Regions from separate parts of the [Micrococcus luteus] ATCC 49442 genome, predicted to be linked through region 2. Evidence: riboswitches for the same ligand, from Rfam matches in the RefSeq annotation. Region 2 holds a riboswitch; each other region holds the start of a gene.
What was found. A riboswitch is a leader RNA that binds a small molecule or an ion and turns the genes downstream of it on or off. The one in region 2 is predicted to bind cyclic di-AMP.
Positions count from the first base shown of each region.

Region 1 (9,565 bases), 1.8 Mb from region 2:
ATAAACGGGCCGGCGGCCGGGACCCGGCTGTCCCCAGAGGCGCGATGCCAGCGCTGTCACGTCGTCGTGGCCTAGGCCTTTGAACTTCCTGCCGGCGTCCCGGATGGTTCCCCGCACAGCCCCCACAGACGACCCGTAGGAACCCAGTGTGCCGCCCAGGCGGGATTCCACTTCCTCAGCCCGGTACCAGGCGCCCTCGTTCTGCAGGGTGGCGTCGATAAAACCTGCAGCGTCCTGGACTGTCTGGTTCATGGGTGCCCGTACCGGTCCCGGCGCCCGGCTGCGGCGTGCTCAATGCAGTACGGCGTCCACGGGCGCGCCTCCAGGCGGCCCTCGGCGATCGGCCGGCCGCAGACGGCACACATCCCATACGTGCCCTCGGAAATTCTCTGCAGCGCGGATTCAACCTCAGCCAGCCCGGCGCTGCTCTGATCCAGCAGTGCCGAGGCCTGGGACAGCTCGAAGGCTATGGTGGCACCCTCCGGATCATGTTCATCGTCAACATTGGAATCCTGGCGGGCGGCATTGGCCGACGAGATGTCCGCGCGGAGGGCCGGAAGCAGCGCCAGTTTCCTGCCGCGCTCTTCCTCCAGCAGGACCCGGAACCGTTCGAAGTCAGCCATGGGAAAAGCCTAACGCGGCCCCGTCCGCCGTTCTCCCATCCTGTGCCGCAAACGATCGCGCGCCCGCGAAAGTGCCCGCGGAAGCGCCGGCGGAAATTGGGGATCGACAAGCGTCCCGCCACGGAGCATGCTGGCACTCGTAAGAGCCGCAGATACCGTCTGGCAGCCAGGGACAGGCGGCGGGCAAGCGCACCATCCCAGGAAAAGGTCGGCACACCATGCCTATAAACCACGTCAACCAGCTGGCATCGAAATCCCATGACGCTCCCGACGAGAAGCGCCGCCCGGACAAAACAGAAGTGGACGTCGTCAACCTCGGCGATTACACCATTGGCCGGTTTACGTTCCAGCCCGGCTGGCGCTGGTCGGAGTGCATCAAGCCGGTGGTGAAAACCGAATCGTGCCAGAACAGCCATGTGGGGTACTGCGTGTCCGGGGCCCTTGCGGTAAAAACCGAAGACAGCCAGATCAATATCAGCGCCGGTGATTCGTACACCATCCCGCCCGGCCATGACGCCTGGGTAGACGGCGACCAGCCATTCGTCGGCATCGAATTCCTCAGCGCTGCGGAGTTCGCCAAGCCGGCCGGCGGCTGAGCGCGGCCGGGATCGGTCGGCGGCGGGAGGCGGTCAGTACCAGTTCCTGATTATCGAGTGGTTCCACGCGGCGCAAGGTGAATTGTAGCGGTCAAGGATATAGGCGAGTCCCCAGTCCACCTGGGTCCGGTAGCTGGTGAGCCAGTCGCTTCCCGCGCTCGCATACTTACTGGCCGGCAGCGCCTGGGCGATGCCGTACGCACCTGAGTCCGGGTTGGTGGCCGTGGTCAGCCAGTTGGATTCCTTCGTCCAGAGCTGCGCCAGGCACTGGAACTGGTCCTGGCCCCACCCGTAGGCGGACAGCCTCCCGGCAGCGTAGCTCCTGGCGCCTGCGGGGTCGTTGACCCCGCCGCCCGGAACAGAGGGGACGACGACGGGCGGCGGCTTCGGCGTCGGACTTTCAGCAGGAGGTGCCGGGGCAGGCACTCCGGGAGCAGGATTCTGCGGGGCAGGGGCGGCCGGGGCTGGCTTCGCCGGGGTCTGGGCCGCTGCGGTCGCTGCCTGGCGGCGTGCCTGCTCTTCCGCCGCCGCACGCTTTGCCGCCTGCGACACTTCGAAGGCTGCCAGCGCGGCCTGACCCTGACGGAACTCACCCTCCACTGCAGCCGTTGTTCCCTTGAGCGAGGCGAGCTGGGCGGTGAGTTCGGTGCTGCGTTCCTGTTGCTCCGCGACCTGCTGCGACATCGCCTGCTGGGCCGACCGGGCTGCGGCCAGCTTCGTTTGCGCTTCCCCGGCCAGCCGTTCGCGTTCGGCTTTGGCCGCGCGCTCCTGGCCGGCGAGCGCCTCCGCCGCCTTCTCAGCCTCTGCTGATTTGTGGACCAGGGACGCCGTCCTGTCGCTGACGATCCGGACGATGTTCAGCCCGTGCATGCTGTTGGTCTGCACGGCGTCGAGCGCCACGAAGAACCCGATGTTTGTCCCGCCGGTCTTGTACGACTGTGCTGCGAGCGCACCAATTTCCTTCTTATGACGGGTTGCATCCTCCTGCGCACGGGCCACCTGCGCGGCCAGGGCATCCACCCTCGAACTGACCGCCTGAAGCTCAGCCCCGGTCACCGCATACTCGGCGGCGGCGGTGACGGCGGCATTTCCGAGGGCTTCGGACCGGGTCTGCAATCCGCCCAGCAGGTCGCCAATCCTGGCGACTTCCGCTGCGGTGCCGGCCTCGGTTTGCCTGGCTTTCTCCACGTCCTGCCATGAGGGGTATCCATCGGGCGGGGTGTCGGCTGCCGCGTATGCATGCGTGCCGCATAACGAACCGGCGACGGCCAGTACGAGGACTGCGGCCACTGCGGACGGCCGCCTGTTTTGTGGGATCGGACACATAGTTGGTGAGCTTACCGGGCATATATCGGTTTCGGGGCCTGACCTGCGATGCTATTACCACAACCAGGAAAAATTGCTGGCACCTTCAAGCGTGTTTTGGCCCTACATTCCGTTATCGGAATGTGACATTTGGGAAAACCAGCGGCTATGGTCGTTCGGTGCCCTGGTTCAAAGCCAGGACATTCCCGTCAGTATGCCGAGCCCTGCCGCTGACCCGGGATCCCAGCGCAATTGAACTGGCAGGGACGGGGGAACCACATTTTCACGGCTTCAGCTGAGGCCTTGGGGTTAAGTCGTTTGCGTCCCGTCCTGCACGGTGGCGCACGGCCGGGTGTCTCCGACCCGAACCCGACAGCTCACCCCGCAGGCATGGGAGAGGCAATCAACCATGTCCAAGAAGTACACTGCCGCACGCCATCGTGCCGCCACCACCCCTACTACGTCCCTTGCCCTGACGATCGGACGGCCGGCCCTTGTTGTCGCCGCCGCTTCAGGCCTGTTTTTCGGTTTCAGCGCTCCGGCACACGCCGGGGTCAGCGGACCGGACAACTCCGGCACGGGTAACGTTCAGGCACAGTCCAGCGCACCGGTAGCAGCCGTCGCTCCGGCCCCGGCCCCCGCAACGGCCAATGTCCACACCGTCGTCTCCGGCGACACGCTGGGCGAGATCTCTGCCGCCAACGGCGTAGCCCTCAACGATGTCCTGGCCGCCAATGGCCTGGCGCTGTCCTCGATCATTTACCCGGGCGACCAGATCCAGATCCCCGCCGCCGGTCAGGCAGCCCCGGCAGCCGCACCGGCACCGGCAGCCGCCCCGGCACCGGCAGCACCCGCAGCCCCGGCAGCCGCCCCGGCTGCTCCCGCCAACACCGGCATCCAGCTGGCGTCAACCTCCGCACCGGTTCAGGCTCCCGCCCCTGTCCAGGCCCCGACCGGCGCTGCCGGCTCGGCAATCCTGGCCGCGGCCTACGGCCAGCTCGGAGTACAGCAGGACTGCACCGCCATGGTGGAGAAGGCCCTTCGCTCGGTCGGTAAGAGCGTTGGAGACCTGGCCCCGGGCCAGTTCTACCAGTACGGCAGCGTTGTTGGCTCGCCTGCCCCGGGTGACCTTGTCATCACTGCCGGTCACGTTGGCGTCTTCGCCGGCAACGGCCAGGTTGTCAGCGGCGGCGTGGACGGTTTTAAGACCGAGGTCCACTCCATCAGCTGGCTCCAGGGCGCTTCCTTCGTCCGCGTAGCGTGACCCCAGGCCGTTGGACGGCGGCGGTCGGCACACAGCCGCCCGCCGCCGTCGGCCGCTGCTGCATCCTCAGACGTGCTGCCCAAACCAGGACAGCGTGTCATTCCACGCAGCGGTCGCCTGGGCCTCGTTATAGCGTTCCCCGGTGTCATTGTGGAAAGCGTGGTCCACGCCCGGGTAGACGATGAGCTGATGCGTCACAGTGGTGGCGGCCAAGGCATCGCGGAGGGCCGGCATCGCGCCGGTGATCCGCTGGTCCAGTTCGGCGTACACCCCGAATGCGGCAGCTTTGATGGCCGGCACCTTGTTCAGGTCCGGAGCCGGACCATAAAACGCTGCGGTGGCTTTCAGGCCTGGCAGCTCGGTAGCCGCCTGCCAGGTAATGCCGCCGCCGAAACAGTATCCGTTCATGGCAATGCGTCCGGACTCCACGAAGTCCTGGGCCTGGAGGTAATCAAAGGCTGCCGCGAAGTCGCCTACATGACGGGCCGCCCCTGCCTTGGTCAGCGCCCCCGAAACGGCGTCCGAATCGAGGCTGGCAGTTCCCCCTTCCCTGCTCAGGAGGTCCAGGGCCAGCGCGGTATACCCTGCCTTCGCGAACCGGCGCGCCACGTCCTGGATGTGCGGTGTCAGCCCGCGGTTCTCGTGGCAGACCAGCACGGCCGGACCTGCTCCGCCGGAGTCCGGCCGCGCGAGGTAACCGCTGATGTCGGTTCCGCCCGCAGCCAACCGGACTGTCGCCGTCGTTAGCCCTGCAGCGCCTTCGGGAACGGACAACGGGCTCTTCGCCCCCGGCACAGGTCCCGTCGATGCGGTGGCAGTGCCTGTCGTGGAACCCGAGGGCGTGGGCATTGGGTCTGTGCTGCGCGGGACTTCCTCCGGTGTGCACCCCACCAGCAGCATCGCTGCGGACGCCGCTGCCATGCTGCCCATGATGAAGGCTACGCGGCGGGTAAACGTGCGGTGTGTCATCTCACCGGCACGGTAGTCGTCGAAGAATTCCTCAATCAGGTACCGCTCAAACTTTCCAAGCTGGACCATGGCCGGCCTCCTCGCGTGAGGCTAACATCCTGCTCCGAACCAGGCTGTCCCGCAAGGGGTCGCCTTACTGGCCTGCGCCGGGCGCCTGCCGCCGGTTCGGAAACGGTATCCGGTCCAGGTCGTTGGCTGCGATCACGGCTGCACGGCCCGAGCGCTCCCGCGCCTGCTCCTCGAGCCCGGTGACATCGTCGCCGTAGCGCGAGGAGAAGTGGGTAAGGATAAGCGTCCCGACGGCGGCGCTGGCCGCCAGCTCCCCGGCCTGCCCGGCGGTGAGGTGCGAGTACTGAGTTGCGAGCCCGCCGTCGTCGTTACTGAACGTGGACTCCGCAACCAGCAAATCCACGCGGTCAGCCAGTTCCCCGGCACCGGCGCACGGTGCGGTGTCCATAACAAATGCGAAGCTCTGCCCCCGCCGCGGAACGCTTACATCCTCCAGCCGGACGCTGCCCAGAACCCCGTTACGCTGCAGGCGGCCCACGTCTGCGCCGTGAACTCCGGCCGCCGCGAGCCTGTCCGGCAGGAGGCTGCGGCCATTAGGTTCATCCAGCCTGTAGCCGTAGGTTTCAATGCGGTGCTTCAGCGGACGGACCTGAAGGCCCGGCGCTACCGTGCCGGCGCTGCCGTGCGGGTGCAGCCTAAGGTCGATCCCGGGGGTGCTGACGGACACGAGGGCGCGGACCATATCCTCTCCAGAAGCCGGATAGTGCAGGTGGACCGGGTGGGCCACACCGTCCAGGGCCATCCTCGAAAGCACTCCCGGCAGCCCGAAGCAATGGTCACCGTGCACATGGGTCAGGCAGATCCGCGTGATCTGCGTGGCAGGCACGCCGGCGTGGATCATCTGGCGTTGTGTTCCCTCGCCGGGGTCAAAGAGCAGGCCCTCACCGTCCCACCGCAGCACGTAGCCGTTGTGATTGCGTGTCCGTGTGGGGACCTGGGAGGCTGTGCCGAGGGCAATGAACTCACGCATGAAACCGAGTGTCCCATTGCGGTCCGGCTATCACCATAAGTCCCTTCTCCGAACCTTGCCTGACTGCTAAATTGTGACGGCCAAGCCGGACCACAGCTGGTTCAGCCGGTCACCACGGAAGGACACATTATGCTCTCGGACACTTCCCGCCCCGTCATCCAGGCAACGCTGCCTGTGGTGGGGGAAAACATCGAAGAAATTGCCAAACGGTTCTACAAGCACATGTTTGACGCGAGGCCGGACCTGCTCGATGGCCTGTTCAACCGGGGAAACCAGGCCGACGGCCGTCAGCAACAGGCCCTGGCCGGGTCTATTGCCGCCTTCGCAACCTACCTCATCGAAAAGCCGGACCAGCTGCCCGATCATCTGCTGTCCAGGGTTGCCCACAAGCACGTCTCTCTGGGCCTGAGCCCGGACCAGTACCAGATTGTTCATGACCATCTGTTCTGGGCCATCGTGGATGTGCTCGGTGATGCTGTCACGCCGGAGGTTGCGGCCGCCTGGGATGAGGTTTATTGGCTGATGGGGAACATGCTGATCAACAAGGAACGCGGCCTCTACGGCGCGGTGCACCTCTCGCCGGAGACCATCTGGCGGACCTGGCGTGTGGCCCAGCGCATCCAGGAGACACCGGATGTGGTCACCTTTGTTGTGGAACGGACCGACGAACGGGACGTCAAGCCCTCGCTGCCCGGGCAGTACGTCACCATCAAAATGCTGATGAAGGACGGTGTCCACCAGCCGCGCCAGTACAGCCTGACGCGCGCCGACGACGGGCAGCACCGGCAGTTCGCAGTCAAGAGGGTCCACGGACTCGCCACACCCGACGGCGAGATGTCCAACCTGCTGCACAACGACGTCAAGGTGGGCGACGAAGTGGTTCTCTCTGCCCCGTTCGGCGACGTCGTGCTTGAGTACACTGACCGGCCGGTGGTCATGGCCAGCGCCGGCATCGGCATCACGCCCATGGCCGGGATGCTCTCGCACCTCGTGAAGGCAGGTTCCCAGCGGCACGTGATGCTCCTGCATGCCGACGACAGTCCGGAGTCTTTCCCCCTCCGCCAGCAGGTGACCGAGGACATCGGCCTCCTGTCGGAAGCTTCGCTGCACAGCTGGTTCCTGAACCGGGCTGGTGACCAGGGGGCGGCGGAGTCCTCCTTTACCGGGTTCATGGACGTCAACGCCGTCGAACTGCCCATAGATGCCGAGTACTATCTTTGCGGTCCGCTGCCGTTCCTCCAGGCAGTGCGGAGCGACCTCATCGCCAAAGGCGTCCCCGCCAGGGACATCCAGTACGAGGTATTCGGCCCGGACCTGTGGCTGGCAGACTTCCAGTAGTTTTCAAGCCGCTAGAACTGCTCCGCCGGAATAGCAAATCCGAGGTCCAGGAGTCCCCTGCCGGCCTGTTCCAGGATCGGGTCCATGGTCAGCGAGGCGTGGTTGAGCAGCACGTTGACGTCGCGTTGGATCCGCTGGAGCGGGTGCGTCAGGCGGTGCACGCTGCCACCTGAGCCGGTCAGGATGAGCCGGACAGCCTCAGCCGAAGCCTGGCCGCTCAGGCCGAGGGAGAGCCTGTACCGGGCGCGCTCCGCATCGGTGAAGGCCACCGGCTGCCGGTCAAAGGAGGCGGCCACCAGCCTGACCGCTTCGTCCCAGTGCAGCCGTGCGGTGGCAACCTGGCCATAGGCCTGCGTGTATCTGGCCTGGGCCAGCGGCGAATCGGCCTGGCGCTTCTCCACCGTCTGTTTGACCTTGCGCACCATCATCAGCTCCCGGAACTCTTCCAGGGCATGCTCGGCGGCTCCCAGAGCAGCTGCCGGGGCAACCATGTTCAGGAACGTGGCCATTGGGACGTGGATGCCCGGGTCCGGGTGGATGCGGCTGCCCGGATTGTCGGCGGCTGCCAGCAGGCTCCATTCCAGGGCGCGGTGGGCGGGGACAAAGAGGTTCTCGGCGCGGAGGTCATTGCTTCCGGTCCCCCGCAGGCCCGCCGTGTGCCACACGTCCAGCAACTCGAGATCAGCCATCGGGACCAGGCATTGCATCCGGACACCGCCGTGCTGCACTGCCAGCAGCGCCCAGTCGGAATGCATCACACCGGAGGCGAAGCTCCAGCGTCCGGTGATGGAGTAACCGCCGGGCACCTTCTTCGCTGCCCCTGGCGGGGCGCCGGTTGCGGCAGCCAAGGGGGCCGGGCCGGCGGCGAACACTTCGTCCTGGGCCTGCTGCGGCCACCGCGCCAGCATCCAGACGTGCTCTACGAGGTGACCCACGGTCCAGGCCGTGGAAACACAGCCCCGGGCAAGGCTTCGCACCATCTGTACATAACTTTCAAGCCCCATTCCGAAGCCACCCACGGCTGCCGGAGCGAGCATCTGGAAGACTCCGGCCGCCTTCAGTTCGGCAACGGTTTCCTTAGGGAGGCGCCGGAGCTCTTCGGTCTCGCCGGCACGCTCACGCAGCCGGGGAATTAGCGCGTCCACCCGGGCCAGCAGCTCGTCATGGGTGGGGACGGCGGAACCCGCGGCAGGGAGGTCTGCGGCAGTGGGTGTTTCCGCAGGAAGGCGTTCGCCCGGAAGCTCGATGGTGTGCGAGGTGTGATGCTTCTTGGCTTCCAGGTAGCGGAGGTTTGCGTCGGAGAGATGCACCCCCGTGGGGACCTGCTCCGTCACTTCAACGCCCAGGGAAGCGAGTTGCCCCACCTTGTCCGGGTTGTTGGTCAGGAGGCGGACGCGGCCGGCGCCGAGCGCGCCAAGCATCTGGGCGGCAGCGCCGTAGTCCCGTTCGTCCTCGCCGCGCCCCAGGGCCACGTTGGCTTCGTACGTATCAAGGCCAGTGTCCTGCAGGGCATACGCGTCAAGCTTGGCGTACAGGCCGATGCCTCGCCCTTCCTGGCGCAGGTACAGGAGGAAACCCCCGACGGCGGCAATCTGCTCAACTGCCTCGCGCAGCTGCGGACCGCAGTCGCAGCGCTCGCTGCCGAACACGTCACCGGTGAGGCATTCGCTGTGCAGCCGGACCAGCGGTGCGGCGTTTTCGGGCCCCTGGTCCAGGAGCGTCTGTTCCCACTGGCCCAGTCCAAGCAGGAGGTGCTCCTTGCCATCGGCCAGGCCCTGGAAGGTCATGACCTCAGCGGTGGCCGCGAAGCCGTCCGGGAAGCGCAGCGGGACAGTCACCTGGCTCCGGACGGTGGCAGGCTGTTCATATGGCCGCGCGACGGTCTCGGTCATAACGGTCATCTGTGCTCCTCTGGAAAGCAGGCAGTACTTGAATATTAAAGTAAACAGTACCGCCCAATACTTCACGACGCAAGCGATTAGGAGGACTTAAAACTTCACCCATGAAGTAAATATCGTAGACTTGGCCTATGGAAAACCCCGGAGAGCCCCGCTGGCTGGACAGTGACGAACGCGAGGTCTGGCTGACCCTTGTGGGCGTGATGACAAAGCTGCCCGGCGCACTGGACGCGCAGCTGCAGCGGGATGCCGGGCTGAGCCACTTTGAGTACATGGTCCTTGCCGGCCTGTCCGAAGCACCGGAACGAACCCGCCGGATGAGCGACCTTGCGGGTTTCACCGAGTCAGGCCTGCCCAGGCTGTCGCAGGTGGTGGGTCGGCTGGAGAAGCGCGGCTGGGTAAGCCGCTGCACGGACCCTACCGATGGACGGATTACGCTGGCCACACTCACCGACGAGGGGCTGGCGAAGATCGCAGATTCCGCCCCCGGCCACGTGGAAGCCGTCCGGAAGCTCGTTTTTGATCCACTTACC
Region 1 covers NZ_JAAAXP010000001.1:563,825-573,389, reverse strand. Annotated here, with positions in the region: gene GUV69_RS02670 (DNA alkylation repair protein) at 1-252, opposite strand, end outside; gene GUV69_RS02665 (TraR/DksA family transcriptional regulator) at 249-623, opposite strand; gene GUV69_RS02660 (cupin domain-containing protein) at 842-1,219, shown strand; gene GUV69_RS02655 (coiled-coil domain-containing protein) at 1,253-2,509, opposite strand; cyclic di-AMP (ydaO/yuaA leader) riboswitch at 2,760-2,930, shown strand; gene GUV69_RS02650 (C40 family peptidase) at 2,934-3,788, shown strand; gene GUV69_RS02645 (dienelactone hydrolase family protein) at 3,855-4,826, opposite strand; gene GUV69_RS02640 (ribonuclease Z) at 4,891-5,796, opposite strand; gene GUV69_RS02635 (globin domain-containing protein) at 5,926-7,134, shown strand; gene ribA (GTP cyclohydrolase II RibA) at 7,146-9,035, opposite strand; gene GUV69_RS02625 (MarR family winged helix-turn-helix transcriptional regulator) at 9,164-9,565, shown strand, end outside.
Region 1: another riboswitch for cyclic di-AMP. It lies ahead of GUV69_RS02650 (C40 family peptidase); the one in region 2 lies ahead of GUV69_RS10565 (M23 family metallopeptidase).

Region 2 (9,565 bases):
CGACGGCCATGCCGCTACCCAGCAGTTTCAGTGGGATGTATTGGTTCCGCGGCGAAATGGCCTTGATGATGGTTCCGTCCGGGCCCCACGCGATGCCCTCACACTGGAATCCGGGGGCTTCGTTGATAAACCCGAGGTCCACCACGACTTCTACCGTGGTGTCCGGCCCGGTACCCCAGGCCTGGGGCACGTCCCCCTGCAGACGAAGCCACTTGGTGCCCCACGGCTGGCCCCAGGCAGCACCGTGCTCCTGCGGCAGGAACTCATGCCGCAGGGCGTCCATCACGGTGACAGGTTCACCGGGCGCGTCCCAGCTGCTCAGGTTCAGGGGAACGCTGCGGGTGTAAACGGCGGGATTGATCCGCTCGCGGACAAACCGGTCCAGGCGGACTTCGGTAATCCGGCGGTCGTCATGCACTGTAAACCCTCTTAAATACGTGAATGTGAGTAGTCGAATCGGGACATCGACGTCCAATCGATGGATAAAATCTACCGGCTAGTAGCTCAATAGCCAAGTGCCAGTTTCCCTCCCCGGGGCCGTCCGCGCAGCCTCAGCCCGAGACGTCGGCAGCAGCCTCTGCGCGAACCTGCCCGGCGGAAAGGGTGATCCTTTCCTGCCCGGCGTACACATTCAGGCTGGTTCGGCGGCTGAATCCGACCAGCGTCATGCCGCTGGCCGCGGCGAGCTCGGCGGCCAGGCTGGACGGTGCACTCACGGCCGCAAGCACCGGGATTCCGGCCAGCGCTGCCTTCTGGACCAATTCGAACGACGCCCGTCCCGATACCTGCAGGACCAGTCCGGTCAGCGGCAACATCCGTTCCCGCAGGGCCCAGCCCACCACCTTGTCCACGGCGTTGTGGCGGCCCACATCCTCCCGGAGGCACAAAAGTTCCACGCTGCCGTCGTCCGATACCCGGAACAGGCCCGCGGCGTGCACGCCGCCGGTGGTGTCGAACACCGCCTGTGCTTCGCGGAGCCGGTCGGGCAGGACGGCCAGGACGTCAGCCGGAACGGTCACCGGATCCGAGGCAGGGCTGTAGTGGGAGGATTTCCGCACCGCTTCGATCGAATCTATGCCACAAATGCCGCAGGAACTTGAGGTGAAAACGTTCCGTCCTTTGGCGGGCAGTTCGACGTCGGGCCGCAACTGGGCTTCCACCACGTTGAAGGTCTGCACCCCGTTTTCGTCCTCGCCGGCGCAGAAGCGGAGTGAAACCAGCTGGTCGGGGCTCCAAATGATTCCTTCGGACACCAGGAAACCGGCCACCAAATCGAAGTCATCGCCGGGCGTCCGCATCGTCACCGAGAACGACAGCTGGCCAATCCTGATCTCCAGCGGCTCTTCGACGGCGAGCACGTCCTCGCGGTGGCGGACCGGAAACTCGAGCGCCTTGGGTGAGCCGTCCAGAACATACTTATGCACCTTGCGGCGCTGCGTCACGCGTCCCATCAGCGGCCTGGGCTGGTGCTCTGAGGGCCCTTGCTGCTGGGGTTCCGGACCTTGCTGCGGGGAGTGTTCATAGCTCAATCATCGCATCACGGCCGGACTGCGGAGCACACCCGGCCAGGGAGAACCTGCGGCCGGGTCCGGGTCCTGCAGCCTCAGCAGTTCAGTCCAGCAGGGCGCTCCAATCCACGGGACCGGCCGGCTTCGCGCGGTCTTTTACCCCGTCCTTGGCCGCAGTCCGGGTTTTGGCCTTTGCGCCCGCCGGTTCCGGTACGGGCAAGGGCGGCCCCCACGGCAATGTGAATGCGGGCACGGGCTCGCCAAGCTGCACGCCGTGCGGCGGAACCACCATCACGCCGTCCGCCGACGCGAGCCCGCGCATCATCCCGGGACCCGTGTGCCTCGCAGGGGAAGCCATTCCGTACAGGAGCCGGAACGGAAGGAGCCGGGTCCGGCCGGGCTCGGGCTCCAGGGTTGTCCCGCAAGGGACCTCCTGCACGGGCGGCAGGGGTGCGTGGCCCAAGCCGGCCAGGAGCGGTGCCCCCACCGTCGATAAAGCCATCATGGCGGCCAAAGGGTTGCCGGGCAACCCCAGGACAAAGCGCCCGTCCGGCAGTTCGGCCAGGACGGCCGGATGCCCGGGACGCATGGCGATGCCATCGATGATCAGCCGACCGCCCAGCTCCGATACTGCACGGCGCAGGTGATCGGTGTGGGATGGTCCCGTTCCGCCGGTGGTAATGACGACGTCGGCGGGCAGGGCAGCCGGGTCCGGAACCTCAGGCGGGAGGTCCTCCAGCCCTGCCAGCCACTCCGCATACGAATCGCCGATTTTCTCCTTGCCGGCGAAAATGCCGCCAAGCATGGCCACCACTGATGCGAGCTGCGGCCCGAACGTGTCCCTGACCTGCCCGGGCACGGGCAGGCCTTCCGCCACGACTTCGGACCCCGTGAGCAGCAGCTTCACCACCGGCTTCCCGCGGACCAGCAGGTCGTCGTACCCGGCCAGGGCAGCGAAGGCCAAGTGTGCCGGGTTCAGGGTGACGCCGGCCTTGACCAGGACTTCCCCCGCAGCTGCTTCCTCGCCGGCCTTCCGGATGTGCTGGCCGTTCCGCGGTTCCCCTGGACGGGCGGTGCCGCCGGTCAGCAAAAGCGGCAGACCGTCGTCGTCGGTGCCCAGCACTGCACTCTCGCTGCGCAGCACTGCCTTGGCACCGGGCGGAATCAGTCCCCCGGTGACAATCGGGCTGGCCTGGTGCGGGGCGAGCCGCTGGCCGGCCTCCGCCACGATCCACGGACCGCTGCCGTTGACCGCCCAGCCGTCCATCGCGGAGGACGCATAGTGCGGCATATCGTGCAGCGCGGTGATGTCTTCAACCAGGACCCTGCCCAGCGCCTGCGCCAGCGGTACCCGTCCAGGTGGAATGGGCGTGGCACTGTCGAAGGCGGCCTGGCGCGCCTCTTCCCAGGTATGGGCCAGGTGTTTGGCGTGGGTGTCAGGTGCGGGCGCGTGCGTTGGGTCGGGGCTCCCGGGTTTGTCGCCGGGGGCGGCGGTCATTCGACGGTGATCATTCGACGGGCGCCCCGGTGGCTTCGGAAGCGTAGTCTGCAACGAGGGAGCGGGCGCGGTCCATGGCAGCAGTTATGGCCGCAGCGTCGGAGGCCTGCCCCGATCCCGCCGCAATGCCCGCCGCAAGCCCGGCGATAAATGTCGTCAGCGGTGCGGCCGGGCGGACCACGGTATGGGCAGCCACGCCGGCAAGGGAGAGGATGGCGTTCACATCGATCTGGACGTCCTCCAGCTCATATGCCTGCAGCAGCGCACGGCACCACTCTTCCAGGGTCTCATCCTGACTTTTCACGCTTTGCCTCCCAAATCATCTGCGGCCGCGTTGCTCCGGAACCCGCTGATCGGGTCCCGGCCGGCCACTCCAAGCGCGGCGGCATCGTCCCAGGTGTCCACATCTGACGTGGAGCCGGCCGGAACGGCGACAGGCTGTACGTCAAGACTAGCAAGGAGTGCCATGACCGAACCGTTGATTAAGCTTCCCTTGCCGGCAAGGTCAGCAACGGAACGTTGTAGCGCAGCCGTGCTATAAAAGCCCGCCAAGGGCTGCAGCCGGCCATCCTCGGAAACAGCCACAACCCCGTCCTGTTTGCTGCTGCTGAAATTCCCGCCAGCCCGTTCATTGATGAGCAGCGCATCTGCCAGGGCCGACACCGCATCTGCGCTATTGGGCATGTCGCAGGCAAGCACCAGGGTGAACCTGGAAGGGGGTCGGCCGGTTCTATCCAGCTCCGCGAGCCCGGCGGCGATGGCGGCGGCGGGCCCGCTGAAGGCCGGCTCTTCCCGGCACCTGAGGATGCCGGCCGGCAGGTCTCCCTCACCGGGGCCCACCACCACCACGACCCGGGCACCGCCGGCTGCGGCGACCGAACGGCGCAACAGGGTGTCGCCGTCGTACGTCAGGTGCTGCTTGGGCACACCGCCAAGACGCGCGGAGCGGCCCCCGGCGAGAATCACGGCATCAAAATCGAGGCTTTCAGCGTCCACCCACCCAGCCTAGCTGCGACGGAAGGGTCAGGCCGCCCGTTCCGGCAACAGGAAGGGATCCCATGCGGGCGTCGGCTTCTCAAGTTCCTTGATCTGCCAGATGGTGCCGTGCGGCGGTTCGGGCACAATCCGCAGCTTCCACCCCATCTCGGCGGGGGTGTGATCGCCCTTGGTGTTGTTGCACCGCAGGCACGCGGCGACGAGGTTCTCCCACGAATCTGCACCGCCGCGGGATTTTGGCTGGACGTGGTCGATGGTGTGGGCACCTTTGCCGCAGTATGCACACCGGTGGCCATCGCGCCGCAGGACTCCGCGGCGGCTGACCGCGGTGTGGTGGTTGTATCGGGGGCGGATGTACCGGTTCAGGAGGATCACGGACGGGCGGCCCAGAATCTCCTGCGGACCCACGACCGGGTCGTCGCCCTCGGCTATGACGCTGGCCTTGCCCGTCAGCACAAGCACCAGCGCCCGGCGGAAGGTAACAACCGCCAGCGGTTCATATCCAGCATTCAGAACGAGAGTGCGCATGCACTTACCTCTTCGTGGCCGCACCCGTCAGGGGCACGAGGGCCGGCTGCCCCCGGCATATCCGGGCTATGGATCGACACCACAAGAGTAAACAAAAAATACCGGGATTAACTAATCCACCTCAGTCCGGGGCGACGTGTCAAATCTGCCCGGCGTCCAATCCGTGCCGGAAGGCCCGGCAGACAACAAAGGACCCCCGCCATCAGGCGGAGGTCCCTTGGAAGTTCAATCAGCTGCTAGGACACGCGGATGAAGACCGGGCCCGAACCAACGTTGGCGCTGAACACAACGGTCTGGTTGCCGTTGTAGCCGCCGTGAACAGCCTGGCCGTTGCCGGCGTAGACCGCGACGTGGGCCATGCCTGCTCCACCGTCTGCGTAATAGATGAGGTCGCCCGGCTGGGCTTCGGCTGCACTGACGGTGCGGCCGAGGCCGAGGTATCCTGCGGGCCAGTCGTGGAAGTTGATTCCGACGGCGGCGAGAGAGTTGGTGACCAGCATGGTGCAGTCCTGGTTTACGCCGAGCTGTGCGTAAGCAGCGGACAGGATGGCCTGGCCCTTGCCGCTGGCGGCAGCGGGAGCGGCGGGCGCGGCCGGGGCAGCCGGGGTGGACGACGCAACCTTGATTGCGGCAGCGGGCTGGGCGGCAGGTGCGGCAGGTGCCTCAACTGCCTCAACAACGGGCTCCGGCTCTTCAACGGGAGCCGGCGTGGTGGTCACAGCAGGCTTCTCGTAGGAGATGGCGATGGTGGAGGCAGCCGAAATGATGGCCGGCGCTGAAACCTCAACCTCAAGGTTGGAGGCCGAAGCGGCTTCCCGCTGAATGTTGGTGTCTGCGGCGTTGGCCGCAATCCCGCTGGTCAGGACCAGGCCGGAGGCAGCAGCGATAACCGCGGCCTGGCGGCCCATGCCACCGGCGTTGTCGCCGACAGCCTTGGCAATGACAGCAAGCGAGTTGGTCTTGGTGACCTCGGCGCGGTGCCGTGCAACAGTTGCACGAGTAGTCATTAAAATTTCTCTCTTTCGTGTTCCTCAGGGCCTTTTGGGCAGCCCGAGGGCTGTGGACGCGCCGGCATCTTGGGGGCACGCCGGCACGCCCCGAACGGGGATTTTTTAAGGGTTTCTAGCGAAGAAACGGGGAGTTGATCCGGATAACCGGATTTAGCCCATGGTGTAGAAGGAGGACGATCCTGTTGCCGCAACCGCGTGCAGCAACGTGCCCTGCGACGGGTTCAGCGCGCTGATCATCATGCCGTTGCCGACGTAGATACCAACGTGCGCTCCACCGTTCTGCATCACCAGGTCACCCGGGGCCGGGGTTGCGGTGGGCCGCATCGCGGTCCAGGCATTGACGCGGGGAATGCTGATGCCGGCCTGGGCGTAAACCCACTGGGTGAAGCCGGAGCAGTCCCAGCCATTGGGAGAGGTGCCCCCCCAGACGTAAGGGCTGCCGATACCGGTGTACGCAATTGCTGCCAGGCCCGAACCTGCGGCTGCAGAAACAGTGTCCGCAAGCTTGGTCTCGGCTGCACCGGCAGCGGCGGTTTCCGTTTCAGCTGCCGCTTCGGCTGCTGTTTCGGAAGCCGTGGACTGTGCACGGACCGGTTCGATCTTCGGCGCCGGCGTGGTCTCGACCACAATGCGCTCGAAGGAAACCGTGGCCGTGGGCGCGGCAGTGACGGCAAGCGCAGTCTGCGTTGAACCGGACTCGGTGGAGGCGGACACACCTGCAGTGGTGTCCGCGGCGTTGGCCGGAAGCCCCATGGTCAGGATCAGACCTGACGCAGCTGCGATGACAGCAGCCTGGCGACCTACGGTCCCGGCGTTTGCACTAACAGCCTTGGACACGGAGCCCAAGGGGTTGGTGCGAACCGTTTGCGCGCGGTGGCGCGCAGAATTATGGCGTGAAGACACGAAGGTAGCCTCTCCCAATGCCTGCGAGGTGAGCTGTCGGATTCGGATGGGAGTCACCCGGCCGCGCCGCTTCCTGGGAAGCTTTGCGACTTAACCCCAAGGCCTTCAGGATCGAAGACCAAAATTGGTTCCCCCGCCCCTGCCAGACGAATTCATGCGAACGGACCTTGAGCGGTGGCAGAGCTAGGCAATCCACTCAAGAACGTCAACTTCGGAAAAGTTGACGCGCTTTAGACGTTACAGCAGTTCAGAGCCAATGTCACATTCAGGTCACGGCAGGTCTCGGTGAATTGAGAGCTAGCGCTCATTTTGCGCTTAGAGCCAGCCTGTGGGGTCAACAACTTCGCCGTTGACCTGGACTTCAAAGTGGAGGTGGCAGCCCGTGGAGGCCCCCGTGGTGCCGCTGAGGGCCACGACATCGCCGCGGGTCACTGTCTGGCCTGTGCTGACCGTTGCGGACGACAGGTGGTTGTACGTGGTCTCCAGGCCGTTGCCATGGTCCACCACTACCCGGTTGCCGCCGCCGTACTGGTGCCAGCCGACGAACGTCACGGTGCCACTGGCAGCAGCCAGCACCGACGTACCGCACTGGGCCATGAAGTCCTGGCCGCGGTGGAAGTCCCCGGACCCGCCCGTGATGGGGCTGATCCGGAATCCGAACGGTGACGCCGTGGAAAGTTCTGCGAGCGGTGCGCCCAGGCTGCCCGCGGAGGCCGCAGGCGTAATGGAGCCGGCAGACTGCGCACTCAGCAACTGCTTGAGCTTGCCGTCGGGGTCACCCTCCGTCACAACTGAGGAGCGGCTGAAGTCGATCTGAGCCGCTGCTTCAGCGGAAATCTCGGGCTGCGGGGTTGCGGAAACCGCGGCGACGGACTGGCCGGGCTGCTGGTCGGCCATCACCGGACCCGTGACCGGAACCGTCACAGTGAGGGCCAGGCCAGTGGCCGCGAGGGCAATTCCGGCTTTCTGGCCAATACCGCTGGCGGCCGCAAAATCGGTCATCTGCCTGAACGCGCCACGCCGCTGACGCCGCGCTGCGCGCTGTACGTCGCGTGGCCTCTCCGCGGAAAATTCCTCGGCAGCCCGCGGCGCCGAAGCGGGGCCTGCCGCCCGGCGGCGGCCCCTGGAGTATTGCGTGGTCAAGAATGTTCCTCTCTGGATAGCCTGCGAAGTTAGCTGTCGGATTCGGGTCAGAGAGTTCAAAGACCCGGTCCGCCGTGGCAAGCATTTGGCGCAGGGGTATCCCGGGAGATTCTTTCGCTGGAAAGGCTTGCTGCTGACGGACTTCACCCCAAGGCAGCTTTTTGACTGCCGGTTGTGGTTCCTCCGCCTCTGCCAGTTGGTGACTTTGCACCTGATCCGCTGGCAGAGCTCGGCTCCGGATCAGGTAACGCTTTTATATCGAAGCTTGGCTTAAACTATATGCGACGAAGCGGGGAGGTAACAATTCCGTTATCTTTTGCGGAATCCGCGATGATCCGCTAGCGCGGCCCTGGAGCGGCGCTCTGGACCGCCGGGCAGCGGGGACATGACGTCCGTCAGGCGGGTCCTCTAGCGGACAGAAACGAAGACGTGCGCAGCCACTTCGGGAGGGAGCTCAAGCGCACCCTCAATGCCGGGAACCCGCACGGAAATGTACTCCCCGACGCGTTCCAGGGAAACGGAGGCACCCGGCCGAATCCCGCCTTCATCCAGCTGCACAAGCAACTCAGGTTCTACCTGGATGGGTTCTGCCAGCCGGTTCACCGTCACGCTCGATGTTGGCCCGTAGCCCAGCATGGCCTCTACGAGATTAATCACACCGGCGTCCGGAACGGAGGATGTTCCGCCCAGCGCTGCCAAGCCGGGGATGGGATTGCCGTAAGGAGATTCAGTGGGGTGGTCGAGCAGTTCATAGATGCGCCGCTCAACGCGCTCGCTCATCACATGCTCCCAGCGGCAGGCTTCGTCGTGGACGTAAGCCCAGTCCAGGCCGATGACATCAGCCAGGAGGCGCTCAGCGAGCCGGTGCTTGCGCATGACCTCGGTGGCCCGCTTGCGCCCTGTCCCGGTCAGTTCCAGATGGCGGTCGCCGGAGACCACAACCAGTCCGTCGCGCTCCATCCGGCCGATGGTTTGGGACACCGTGGGTCCGGAGTGCCGCAGCCGCTCGGCGATGCGGGCGCGAAGGGCAACGATGTTCTCTTCTTCAAGCTCCAAAATGGTTCGAAGATACATCTCCGTGGTATCGATCAGATCCGTCATCCAGCTCAGCTCCTCGAGCGCAGTACCTAGCGTTGTCCCACCGTATCGCGTCCCAGCCGCGTCGAGGTCCGGTGAAAAGCTTAGCCTATTTTGAATTTGTCCGGATAATCCCGCAGGGTGCAGATCGTCTCGTTGATTGGACTATGACGGTGCCGGTTCCCGCCCGTTCTTCTGTTTCAGGCAGAATAAAAGCGGCCCTCGTTGCAGTCGTTGCTGACTGCCGGCCACCCCACCGTCCCGGACGCCAACATGTCCACGCCGAATTGGAGCCCTTGTGAGCGAAACCAGCATCACTATTCCTGCCGACCTCCTGCCCAAGGACGGACGCTTCGGCGCGGGACCATCCAAGGTCAGGCCGGAGCAGCTTGAAGCACTCCAGGCGGCATCCCGGACCATCCTGGGTACCTCACACCGCCAGGCGCCCGTCAAGAACCTTGTGGGTTCGGTCCGCGAGGGCCTGAGCCAGTTCTTCCGCGCCCCGGAGGGCTACGAGGTTGTCCTGGGCGTCGGCGGCTCCACTGCCTTCTGGGACGTTGCAGCATTTGGCCTGGTGGAGAAGAAGGCCCAGCACCTGTCCTTCGGCGAGTTCGGCTCCAAGTTCGCCGCAGCCACCAACAATGCCCCCTTCGTGGACGCGTCCTCCATCATCAATTCCGAGCCCGGCACCCGCCCGGCGGCCCGGGCCGAAGCCGGCGTTGACGTGTACGCCTGGCCGCAGAACGAGACCTCCACCGGCGTCGCAGCTCCGGTCAAGCGTGTTGAGGGTGCCGATGCCGGCGCCCTGGTACTGGTGGACGCCACCTCCGCGGCCGGCGGCCTGGACGTGGACGTTGCCGAGACGGACGTCTACTACTTCGCACCGCAGAAGAACTTCGCTT
Region 2 covers NZ_JAAAXP010000001.1:2,339,075-2,348,639, forward strand. Annotated here, with positions in the region: gene GUV69_RS10530 (alpha-mannosidase) at 1-418, opposite strand, end outside; gene fdhD (formate dehydrogenase accessory sulfurtransferase FdhD) at 552-1,451, opposite strand; gene GUV69_RS10540 (molybdopterin molybdotransferase MoeA) at 1,612-3,006, opposite strand; gene GUV69_RS23255 (DUF6457 domain-containing protein) at 3,017-3,310, opposite strand; gene mobA (molybdenum cofactor guanylyltransferase) at 3,307-4,002, opposite strand; gene GUV69_RS10550 (HNH endonuclease) at 4,030-4,530, opposite strand; gene GUV69_RS10555 (NlpC/P60 family protein) at 4,767-5,537, opposite strand; gene GUV69_RS10560 (C40 family peptidase) at 5,691-6,377, opposite strand; cyclic di-AMP (ydaO/yuaA leader) riboswitch at 6,448-6,612, opposite strand; gene GUV69_RS10565 (M23 family metallopeptidase) at 6,759-7,586, opposite strand; cyclic di-AMP (ydaO/yuaA leader) riboswitch at 7,590-7,801, opposite strand; gene GUV69_RS10570 (iron-dependent transcriptional repressor DtxR) at 7,995-8,687, opposite strand; gene serC (phosphoserine transaminase) at 8,962-9,565, shown strand, end outside.

Region 3 (9,565 bases), 140 kb from region 2:
TCCGGGCGTCCTGGCCGTCCAGTTCGGCCCAGGACTTGTCCGTTTCCAGGACCGTCAGGGCGCTGGAGGGATAGCGCGTTGCCGCGTCCATGTAGGCGTCATGGTCCGAGTCACGGGATGCCAGGTGCATGGCCAGGTCCTGGACGCCGGGCATGTGCGAGATGAGCATCAGCGTGGTGACGGTGTCCGGCACGTGGTTGACCACAGTGAGCATGCGCAACGCGGAGGCAGCATACAGGCCGTCCTCAAGTTTCGGCGTCGGCGCCTTGTCCCCGAGCTCTGAGCACACCCACGTGCACGTCTGACGGGTCCGAAGCGCGCTGGAACACAGGATGAAGTCCGGGTAGATGTTGTGTTTGGCCAGCCATTTTCCGGCCAGGGGTGCTTCCCGGTGCCCGCGTTCCTCCAGCGGCCGTTCGTGGTCAGCCACGCCGCCGGGCCAGTCCGCCTTGGCATGGCGCATGATCACCAGGCGCTTAATGTGGTGGTCGCTCATGCCTCCACCCTATAGCCGCGGAGGCCAATGCTCGCTGGCCCGGAACGCTCGAAAGCGGCCGCGCCGGGGGGTGCAGCCGCTTTCGCGCGTCGCTGAAGGACTAGATCGAGTATTCCGGAGCGGCCCAGACCACTACTTCGGGGTGCTCGTAGAAGCGGTAGCCCTGGCCGCGGACCGTGCGGACGGTGTTGGCCAGGCGGCCGAGCTTGGAGCGGAGACGGCGGATGTGGACGTCGATGGTGCGCTCGTTCGGGACCTCCTCGGCGTTGCGCCACAGGCCCTCGAGCAGTTCATCGCGGCCAACCGTGCGGGTGCCGTTTTCGACGAGGTAGTTAAGGAGTTCGAACTCTTTGAAGGTCAGGTTCAGGGATTCGCCGTCGAGGTGGACTTCGCGGCGGGCAAGGTCGATCAGCACACCGGACGGACGCGGCTCCGCAGACTGCTGCAGCCGGGCGGTTTCGGTGCGCTTCTGTGCGTTGACGGTGGGGTCGCCAAAGGTGGAACGGACGACGTCGAGCGCGGAACCCGGGGCGCCCGTGGGAGCCATGGCGACCGCTGCGTACGTTTCGGCACCGGTGATGAGGGACTGCGCATAGGCGCGGATTTCCTGGGCAAGCTTGGCAATGGAGGTTCCTGCAGCTGCGGCAGTCTCCTCATCGATCCCCATGTACAGGACAAATCCACGGGCCACGTTGTCGTTGGCGACGGGGCGCACGGTGTTGGGCCCCGATACCACCGGCGTCGGCGCGGTAAACGGCGCGGCTTCGGCGGGCTGGACGGCGCGCAGCTGGCCGTAGGAGTTGGGGTTGTAACCCTGGGGGACGTAGCCGGGAGCGGGAAAGCTGGTTCCGGAGGTGGCCGGGGCGAACGCGGGCCGGGTGCCAAAGCCTTGGCGGAGCCCGGCTGCCTGGCTGGGCTTACCTGCGTTACGGACGGAAATGTGGACGTATCCGGATGCAACTGACATGAATGCTTACCTCAATGTGAATGGCCGTCATCGCGGCTCGAATGCTCGGGTTGCCTGCAATGAAAATCTGGAAGGGAGGGGCGCCCGACTCTGGACTGGGGGGAGTAGGCGAATGCCTAAGAACTTCGTGGGGTTTGAAGGTCAGGCGTGCATTCGACAACAGCGCATGTCGGCAGCAGCGGATGTGCTGGGCCAATATTCTGCGGCTGCAGGTGCTGTTGAGTTCTTGTTCACAATTGAAAGTGTGCAACGTAACAATGAAAACTTGCAAGTAACAAAGGGTCAGTCATTCCGCATTGTGAGACAAAACCGCAAATTGTGGTGTAGATCACGATTCTGGCAGAACGATAAAATAACACTTGTTATCCGGAAGAACCGCCCGTGCAGGCAAAGTTGACGAACTTTATTCGGCTGGAACTAGGCACGGACTCTTGAAATTCATCGACGTATGGTTTACCGAAATTGCGCCTCCCGTTTTGTCTCCTGTCCACCCGCGGACGCTCCTGCAGCCGGGAATTTCGTCCAAACCGGCAACGGAAGCGGCTTAACACGGTCTTTAGGCCCCGTGGTGCCGTTCCGCACATAGGACCGGGGGACGCACCGGCGGGCCGTTCAGCTCGCTAGGCTGAGATTCACAGCGTGCACACAGGAACCCCATAGCGTGAGCTAACCGAAAGATCAGAGAGTGGTCCCATGGCCACTTCGCACTCCATGACCAACAACCTTCCGCAGCTGACCCACCCGGACGGCTCCCCTATCCGCGCCTTGGTAGTCGACGACGAACCCAGCCTCTCTGAGCTTATGAGCATGGGGTTGCGCATGGCCGGCTGGTCCGTTGCCGTGGCCCCGGACGGCCCGGAGGCCGTAAAGCTCGCCAAGGAGTTCCGCCCGGACGTCCTGGTACTGGACGTCATGCTGCCGGGGTTCGACGGCGTTGAGCTGCTGGGCAGGATCCGCGCCTTTGCCCCGGAGGTACCTGCGCTGTTCCTGACTGCCAAGGACGCCGTCCAGGACCGGATTGTAGGGCTGGCCGCCGGCGGGGACGACTACGTCACGAAGCCCTTCAGCATGGAAGAGGTCCTGCTGCGGCTGCACCGCCTGGTTCAGCGGTCCGGCGTGGCTGCGATGGACACGGCCGAGCTGGTGGTGGGCGACCTTGTCCTCAACATCGACACCCGTGAAGTCACCCGGGCCGGTGACGGGCTGCAGCTGACGGCAACCCAGTTCGAGCTGCTCCGCTACCTGATGGAGAACCCCAGGCGCGTCATCAGCAAGGCGCAGATCCTCGACCGGGTCTGGAACTACGATTTCGGCGGCCAGGCGAACATTGTGGAACTCTACATCTCCTATCTTCGCAAGAAGGTGGATGCAGTGCACCCGCCCATGATTCACACCGTGCGGGGTGCCGGCTACGTCATCAAACCGGCCGAATAGCGCCGCCGTCCATGCCGCGAGAAATCACGCACCCTGGCCGCAGCTGGCTGAAACCGGCAACCTGGCACCTGCGCACGCGCCTGATCCTGCTGGCAATGACGTTGCTGGTGGCCATCTGCGGCGCCGTGGGCCTGTTCAGCTATGCCTCCATGGATTCGTTCCTTACCAGGCAGCTGGATGAACAGTTGAGCCAGGCCGCCAACCGCTCGAATGATCCCGGCCGCCCGCCCCAGGGTGGCTTCAACGGCAGGGATCCCCTGGATGCCCGTGGCCAGAGTGTCGGAACCCTGAATGCGCGCATCGTCAACGGTCAGATCAACATTGGCGGCTACCTCGACTCGGACACCACCCGGTCTGCGCTCAGCTCTGAAGACAAGCAAACACTGCTGGCACTGACGCGGAACGGCAATCCCGTGGATCGCCCACTCTCCAACGGGGATTATCGGATTGTGGCCGTGGAAACCGGCTTCGGCGACGTTTTGGTCACGGGGCTTCCCCTGGCCGGCAAGGAAAGCACCCTCGCTTCACTGGTGTGGACCTTCGTCTTTGTCTCGCTGGGCGGGCTGGTGCTGATCGGGCTCGCCGGAACGGTGCTGATCCGCCGGACCATGCAGCCGCTGGAGCAGCTGTCCGAGGTGGCAACCAAGGTTGCGCGGCTCCCGCTGGACGCCGGCGAGGTGGCCCTCGCGGTGCGCGTCCCGCCGTCGAACGCCAATCCCGGAACCGAAGTGGGCAGCGTGGGCCACGCCCTGAACCTGATGCTGGACAACGTCGCCAGCGCCCTTGAGGCGCGGCAGCGGAGCGAGACGAAAGTGCGGCAGTTCGTTGCCGATGCCTCGCATGAACTGCGCACCCCGTTGACCGCTATCCGCGGGTACACGGAGCTGATGCGGATGACCGAAGACTTCACGCCGGACGGCCGGAAGTCCCTCGCACGCGTGCAGAGCCAGTCCGAACGCATGACCACCTTGGTGGAGGACCTGCTCCTGCTCGCCCGGCTTGACGAAGGGCAGCCCCTGAAACTCAGCGAGGTTGACCTGACCCAGCTCGTGATCGAGGCAGTCAGCGATGAAAAAGTTATCGCACCCGGCCACAACTGGCGCCTGGAACTCCCTGATGAGCCGCTGTCGGTCAATGGCGACGCGGCGCAGCTTCGTCAGGTACTGGTAAATCTGCTCTCCAACGCGCGCAAACACACGGCCCCGGGCACCACCGTGGTCACCAGTGTGGAAAAGTCCGCCGGCAGTGCAGTCATTACCGTGACGGACGACGGCGGCGGCATCCCACCGGAATTCGTGGACCACGTTTTTGCCAGGTTTGCCCGCGCAGACGCGGCCCGCAAAGGCACTGCGCCCGCGTCCGGCGTTGGGGCCGCCGAAGGCACCAGCGGCCTCGGCCTATCCATCGTCCAGTCAATCGCCGAGGCGCACGGCGGCACGGTTGACGTAGCATCGCGCCCTGGACGCACGGCGTTTGTTTTGCGCCTTCCCATGGGAGTTACGGCGCCGCAAGGCAACGCGCCGACGTCGTGATCTCCGTTACCAAAATGTGACTTAAGCTCCGCGCTCCTGTAGCGTCAATGGGGTGCGGTTCCCGTTCGGGCCGCATATCCGGATGTCGCCAAGCTCTGCCGCTTCCCGGATCCCGTATTCAGAGGCAGAGGCGGGGGACCCAGAGTCCCGGGCGTAAATGCCCTTGGGGTGAAGCCAGCACGTGATGTTTCCGTGTGGCCGGATGCCCTCATCCGAACCCGACAGCTAACTCCGCAGGTGTGAGAGGCGATCCATCATGTCTGAATCCAAGGTACAAACGCGCCCGGAGAACGGGTCCACCAAAAATCACCGCAAGATTCCCTCCCTGGCCCAGCGGGCAGCCGTCTTCACCGCGGCATGCGCTCTCCTCATCGGTGTGGGCGCAGCAGGCCAGGCAAACGAAGCCAGCCAGCTGGCAGCTGCCAGCGACACCCAGCAGTTGTCCACGGCCGACCTCGAGTCCAAGCTGAGCATGGAAAAAGCAGAGGTTCAGGCCAAGGCCGCCCCGTCCCCGGAGCCCGAAATCAGCGTTGCCCCGCAGGCCGCTGAACCGGCCCCGGCCCCCGAGCCCGCCCCTGCCCCGGCCCCGGAGCCCGCACCCGCCCCTGAGCCTGCCCCGGCTGTAGCCGTGGACGACCCCGCCGGAGCCCAGGCATATGCGGCTGGCCAGCTGGCCAGCTACGGCTGGGCGCCGGACCAGATGCAGTGCCTGCAGACCCTGTGGACCAAGGAATCTGACTGGACCACCACGGCCACCAACCCCAGCAGCGGTGCCTACGGCATCGTCCAGTCGCTCCCCGCCGAGAAAATGGCGAGCGCAGGTGCGGACTGGCTCACCAACTACCGCACCCAGATCAACTGGGGACTGAACTACATCCAGGAGCGCTACCAGTCACCGTGCGGTGCGCTGAACTTCCACCTGTCGAACAACTGGTACTAAGCCCGATTTTTCAGCATCCGTGATGCGCAGCAGGCCCTGAATCCCCCGGTTCAGGGCCTGCTGTCGTGAGCGGGAGCCCACGGCATCCGGCATTGCCGGACCCTGCGTGTCCGGTGACGGGGCAGCGCCGTTCCTGCGCACAAATGGAAGTGGATGCCGGCCCTAGAGCCGGAATGAAATGATCCTGCGGCCCGTGGCGTCCGCATCCACTGCTGCAGTGACTGAACTGTAGTCCTGGATATGCAGCACCCCTTCAGGCAGCGGGCCGGTATTGGGACCCACGGCCACGGTCCGCATGCCTGCGGCCACACCGGCGGCAATCCCTGCCGGCGCATCCTCAAACACCACGGCGTCCTCCGGCTCCACGCCCAGGAGTGAAGCGGCCCGCAGGTAGCCTTCAGGATGCGGCTTGCCCCGCGTCACCAGGTCCGCCGTGAGGGCTGTTGCCGGCATGGCCAGCCCGGCTGCTTCCATGCGGATATCCGCCAGAAGCCGGTCCGCCGAAGTGACCAGCGCGATCGCGTCAGCCGGAAGGCTCCGGAGCAGGCGGGCGACGCCCGGCAGCGCGACAATCCCCTCGGTCCGCACGCGTTCCATTGCGCCGAGTTCTTCCGTGAGGGCGGCCACGTCTGCACCCTCCGGCGCGAACCGCCGCACAGTGTCGATGGCCTGCACACCATGTGAAGTCCGGATGATCTCTGCGATGTCCAGGCTGTAGCGTGCGGCGAACTCACCCCACACCTGCTCGACGACCGCGGTGGAGTCCACCAGGGTGCCGTCCATGTCGAAGAGGACTGCACGGCAGGAAAGCATGACGGTGGAAGCGGGGGCTGGAATGCTCATCGCTCCATCTTGCCCCAAATGTTCCAGGCTTCCTGTCCCGGGTGTCCTAGGCTTCCCGTCCCGGGATGTACTGCACGGCCCACTTGTTGCCGTCCGGGTCCGCGAAGTACACAAAGTGACCCCAGGCCTGGACGTCCACGTCGCTCACCTCCACCCCGTTGTTCTTGAGGTAGTCATGGGCGGCGTGGATGTCACTGACCACCAGCTGCAGGCTCGGGGCTGTGCCCGGCGGGGCATCATTGAGGCCCTCGCCAATACAGATGGAGCAGCCGGAGCCGCGTGGCGTGAGCTGGACAAAGCGGATGCCGTCCATGGGCCGTTCGTCGAAGTCGGCATTAAAGCCGACCTTGTTGACGTAGAAATCCTTCGCGCGGTCCACATCGGACACAGGGACAAAGACGAGTTCAAGTTTCCAGTCCATCCGCACAGGCTAGCGGCGGCCTCTTAAAACCGGAAGACCTGGACACTACCCTCTGCCCGCAATTACGGCTGCTTAGCCGGCAATGCCGTACAGGCGGTCACCCGCGTCGCCGAGCCCGGGCACAATGTAGGACTTGTCGTTCAGCTTCTCGTCGATGGAAGCGAGCACGATGGTTACGTTGGCATCAGCAAGTTCTTCTTCCAGCTTCGCCAGGCCTTCGGGGGCAGCCAGGAGGCAGATGCAGGTGACGTCAGAGGCGCCTCGCTTGAACAGGAACTTGATGGCTTCGCGGAGGGTGCCTCCGGTGGCCAGCATGGGGTCCAGCACAAAGATCTGCCGGTCCGTGAGGTCCTCCGGCAGGCGTTCTGCGTAAGTGATGATGTCCAGGGTTTCCTCGTCGCGGGCCATGCCCAGGAAGCCGACTTCAGCGGTGGGGACCAACTTGGTCATGCCTTCCAGCATGCCGAGGCCCGCGCGCAGGATGGGTACCACCAGCGGGGTTGGCTTGGTGAAAGCGGTGCCAACGGTGGTGCTCACAGGTGTTTCGATGGTCACCGGCTGCGTGCGCACATCGCGGGTGGCCTCGTACGCGAGCAGTGTCACCAGCTCTTCCGTCAGCATCCGGAAGACCGGCGACGGCGTGTTTTTGTCCCTCAGGACGGTGAGCTTATGGGCGACCAGCGGGTGGTCCACAACAAGAGTGCGCATGGGTCAAAACTATCATCCGGGCGGGCAGCCCCTGCCGGGGATCAGCTGGGCTGGTCGTCCCGTACGGCGGGGTGTTCGTCGTCACGGATGGCGGGGTGCTCGAATGTGGGTGCCGGGCCGGCGTGCTCGCGTTTTCGCAGGACATGGAACAGCCGGTGCGCAAGGATTACGATCCCCACCCACGCGAGTCCCAGGAACCAGCCGGCCATAACGTCTGTCAGCCAGTGGTGGCCGAGGAACACACGGCTCAGGCCCATGGCGATGATGAACACCACCCCGGCGGAGATGGCGGTGATGCGCGCCCAGGCCATCTCGAACTGCAGGCACATGATGTACACCAGGACGCCGATCACCACTGTCGTGTTCAGCGTGTGGCCGCTGGGGAAGGACGGCGACGTTTCGTACGGCGGGACTGCCTCCACGTGGTCCGGGCGGGTACGGCCAACCAGGCGTTTGCCGACCGTGGTGGCCAGGGTGGAGACAGCCGCCGCACCGCCCACCAGGATGATCGGCCGCCAGGTCCTGCTCAGGAACGTGAGCCAGGCCGTCAGGATGCTCGCCAGGATGGGCATGCCGATGCCACCGCCGATATTGGTGAAAGCCGTTACTCCCGCGTCCAGCGACGGGTTCCTCAAGCTCTGTGAATACTCGAGCGCCGGCAGGTCAAGGGACGCCAGCCCTTCGTCGTCCACAACGTTGTCGTAGACCTCGGCACCGAGAAGCGCCATGGTCACAACCAGGACCCCACCGACCAGCAGCGTGAGCCACAAGGCGGCGTACGGTTTGAACCAATGACCTAAACGGGCTCGAAATGTATCGAGGTCCACGGGTTCCTCCTGGCGTCGGCGGGGTGGCAAGGACGGATATCCCTCGAAACTATCATTGAGCCATGGTGCCCGGCGAAAAGACCCACAACGAATGGATGGGCCTTGCCCTCGGCGAAGCCCGGCGTGCACTGGCCACGGATGACGTCCCCATCGGCGCCGTGGTGATAGGGCCCGACGGCGGCGTGCTGGGTTCCGGACGGAACCAGAGGGAGGAACTGGGCGACCCCACCGCCCATGCGGAGGTGGTGGCCATCCGCCAGGCGGCGGAGCGGCTGCGGGAGCTGTCGAAGCTGGGCGGTGGTACCGGCGACGGCTGGCGGTTGGAGGACTGCACCCTGGTTGTCACGCTGGAGCCGTGTGCCATGTGCGCCGGCGCGGTGGTGCTGGCCAGGATCCCCCGAGTGGTTTTCGGCGCCTGGGATGAGAAGGCCGGGGCCGCCGGTTCAGTGTTCGACATCCTCCGCGAGCGCCGGCTCAACCACTGGGTGGAGGTGTACGGCGGCGTCCGGGAAGTCGAATGCGGCGCCCTGCTCAGGGATTTCTTCGCCGCCCACCGCAGCAGGCTTTAGCCGGCCAGGCACACCCGGCGGCGTTCCGGCCTCTAATACCGGGTTTCATTCACTGCGGTTCGTGTACCCGGCCGCGAATATGCCCAGCACGTCCCGGGCCGTGGTGTCCCAGCCGGGCAGGCGTTCCCTCGCAGCAAGGGCAGCGGCTTGCCATTCTGCCCTGAGGGTTGCGTCCGTCAGCCACTTCCGGATCACCGCTGCGAGCACTTCCGGATCATTATGGTCGGGACCGGGGAGCACGACGGCGGTTCCCGGCAGGACTTCTTCCTGGCCCTCTTGCGCAAGGTTACCCATGCCCAACGCCTCGACGGCACCGGTTCCGGCCCGGACGATCACCGGGATGCCGCGCGCCAACGACTCTGTCACCACAAGGCCGAAAGCTTCAGCGCGCGAGACGAGGAGGCTCAGATCCGCCCGATGCCATTCGTCCGCCAATTCCTGTCCCACCAACTGCCCCGCCAACTGGATCCGATGGTCGAGTCCGTTTGCGTCGATCGCGGCCCGGACCTGTGCTGCATACACGGGATCGGCGTCAGGCGTCCCTGCCAAGGAGGCTGTCCACTCCAGGTCCTGGACTTTCGCCAGCGCCTCCACCGTCAGCAACTGGCACTTGTTGGGCAGCACGGCAGCCACCGCAACGATGTGCGGTGGCTGCGAACCGGCAGCTACAGGTGCCGGATCGGTCCCTGGCAGCGCAACCCGGCTATCCTGCACGCCGTGTCGTTTCGTGGCATGATCCGCCGCCGACGAACTGCTGCAGATGACACCGGCTGCCGCCCGCAGCGACCGTCGTTCGCCGTCGGGATGCGTGGGCGACGGCATGTGCAG
Region 3 covers NZ_JAAAXP010000001.1:2,478,453-2,488,017, forward strand. Annotated here, with positions in the region: gene GUV69_RS11125 (SixA phosphatase family protein) at 1-496, opposite strand, end outside; gene GUV69_RS11130 (winged helix-turn-helix domain-containing protein) at 597-1,463, opposite strand; gene GUV69_RS11135 (response regulator transcription factor) at 2,157-2,897, shown strand; gene GUV69_RS11140 (sensor histidine kinase) at 2,909-4,429, shown strand; cyclic di-AMP (ydaO/yuaA leader) riboswitch at 4,532-4,680, shown strand; gene GUV69_RS11145 (aggregation-promoting factor C-terminal-like domain-containing protein) at 4,686-5,369, shown strand; gene GUV69_RS11150 (HAD-IA family hydrolase) at 5,532-6,212, opposite strand; gene GUV69_RS11155 (VOC family protein) at 6,259-6,633, opposite strand; gene upp (uracil phosphoribosyltransferase) at 6,706-7,341, opposite strand; gene GUV69_RS11165 (phosphatase PAP2 family protein) at 7,383-8,168, opposite strand; gene GUV69_RS11170 (nucleoside deaminase) at 8,231-8,737, shown strand; gene GUV69_RS11175 (glycosyltransferase family 4 protein) at 8,783-9,565, opposite strand, start outside.
Region 3: another riboswitch for cyclic di-AMP. It lies ahead of GUV69_RS11145 (aggregation-promoting factor C-terminal-like domain-containing protein); the one in region 2 lies ahead of GUV69_RS10565 (M23 family metallopeptidase).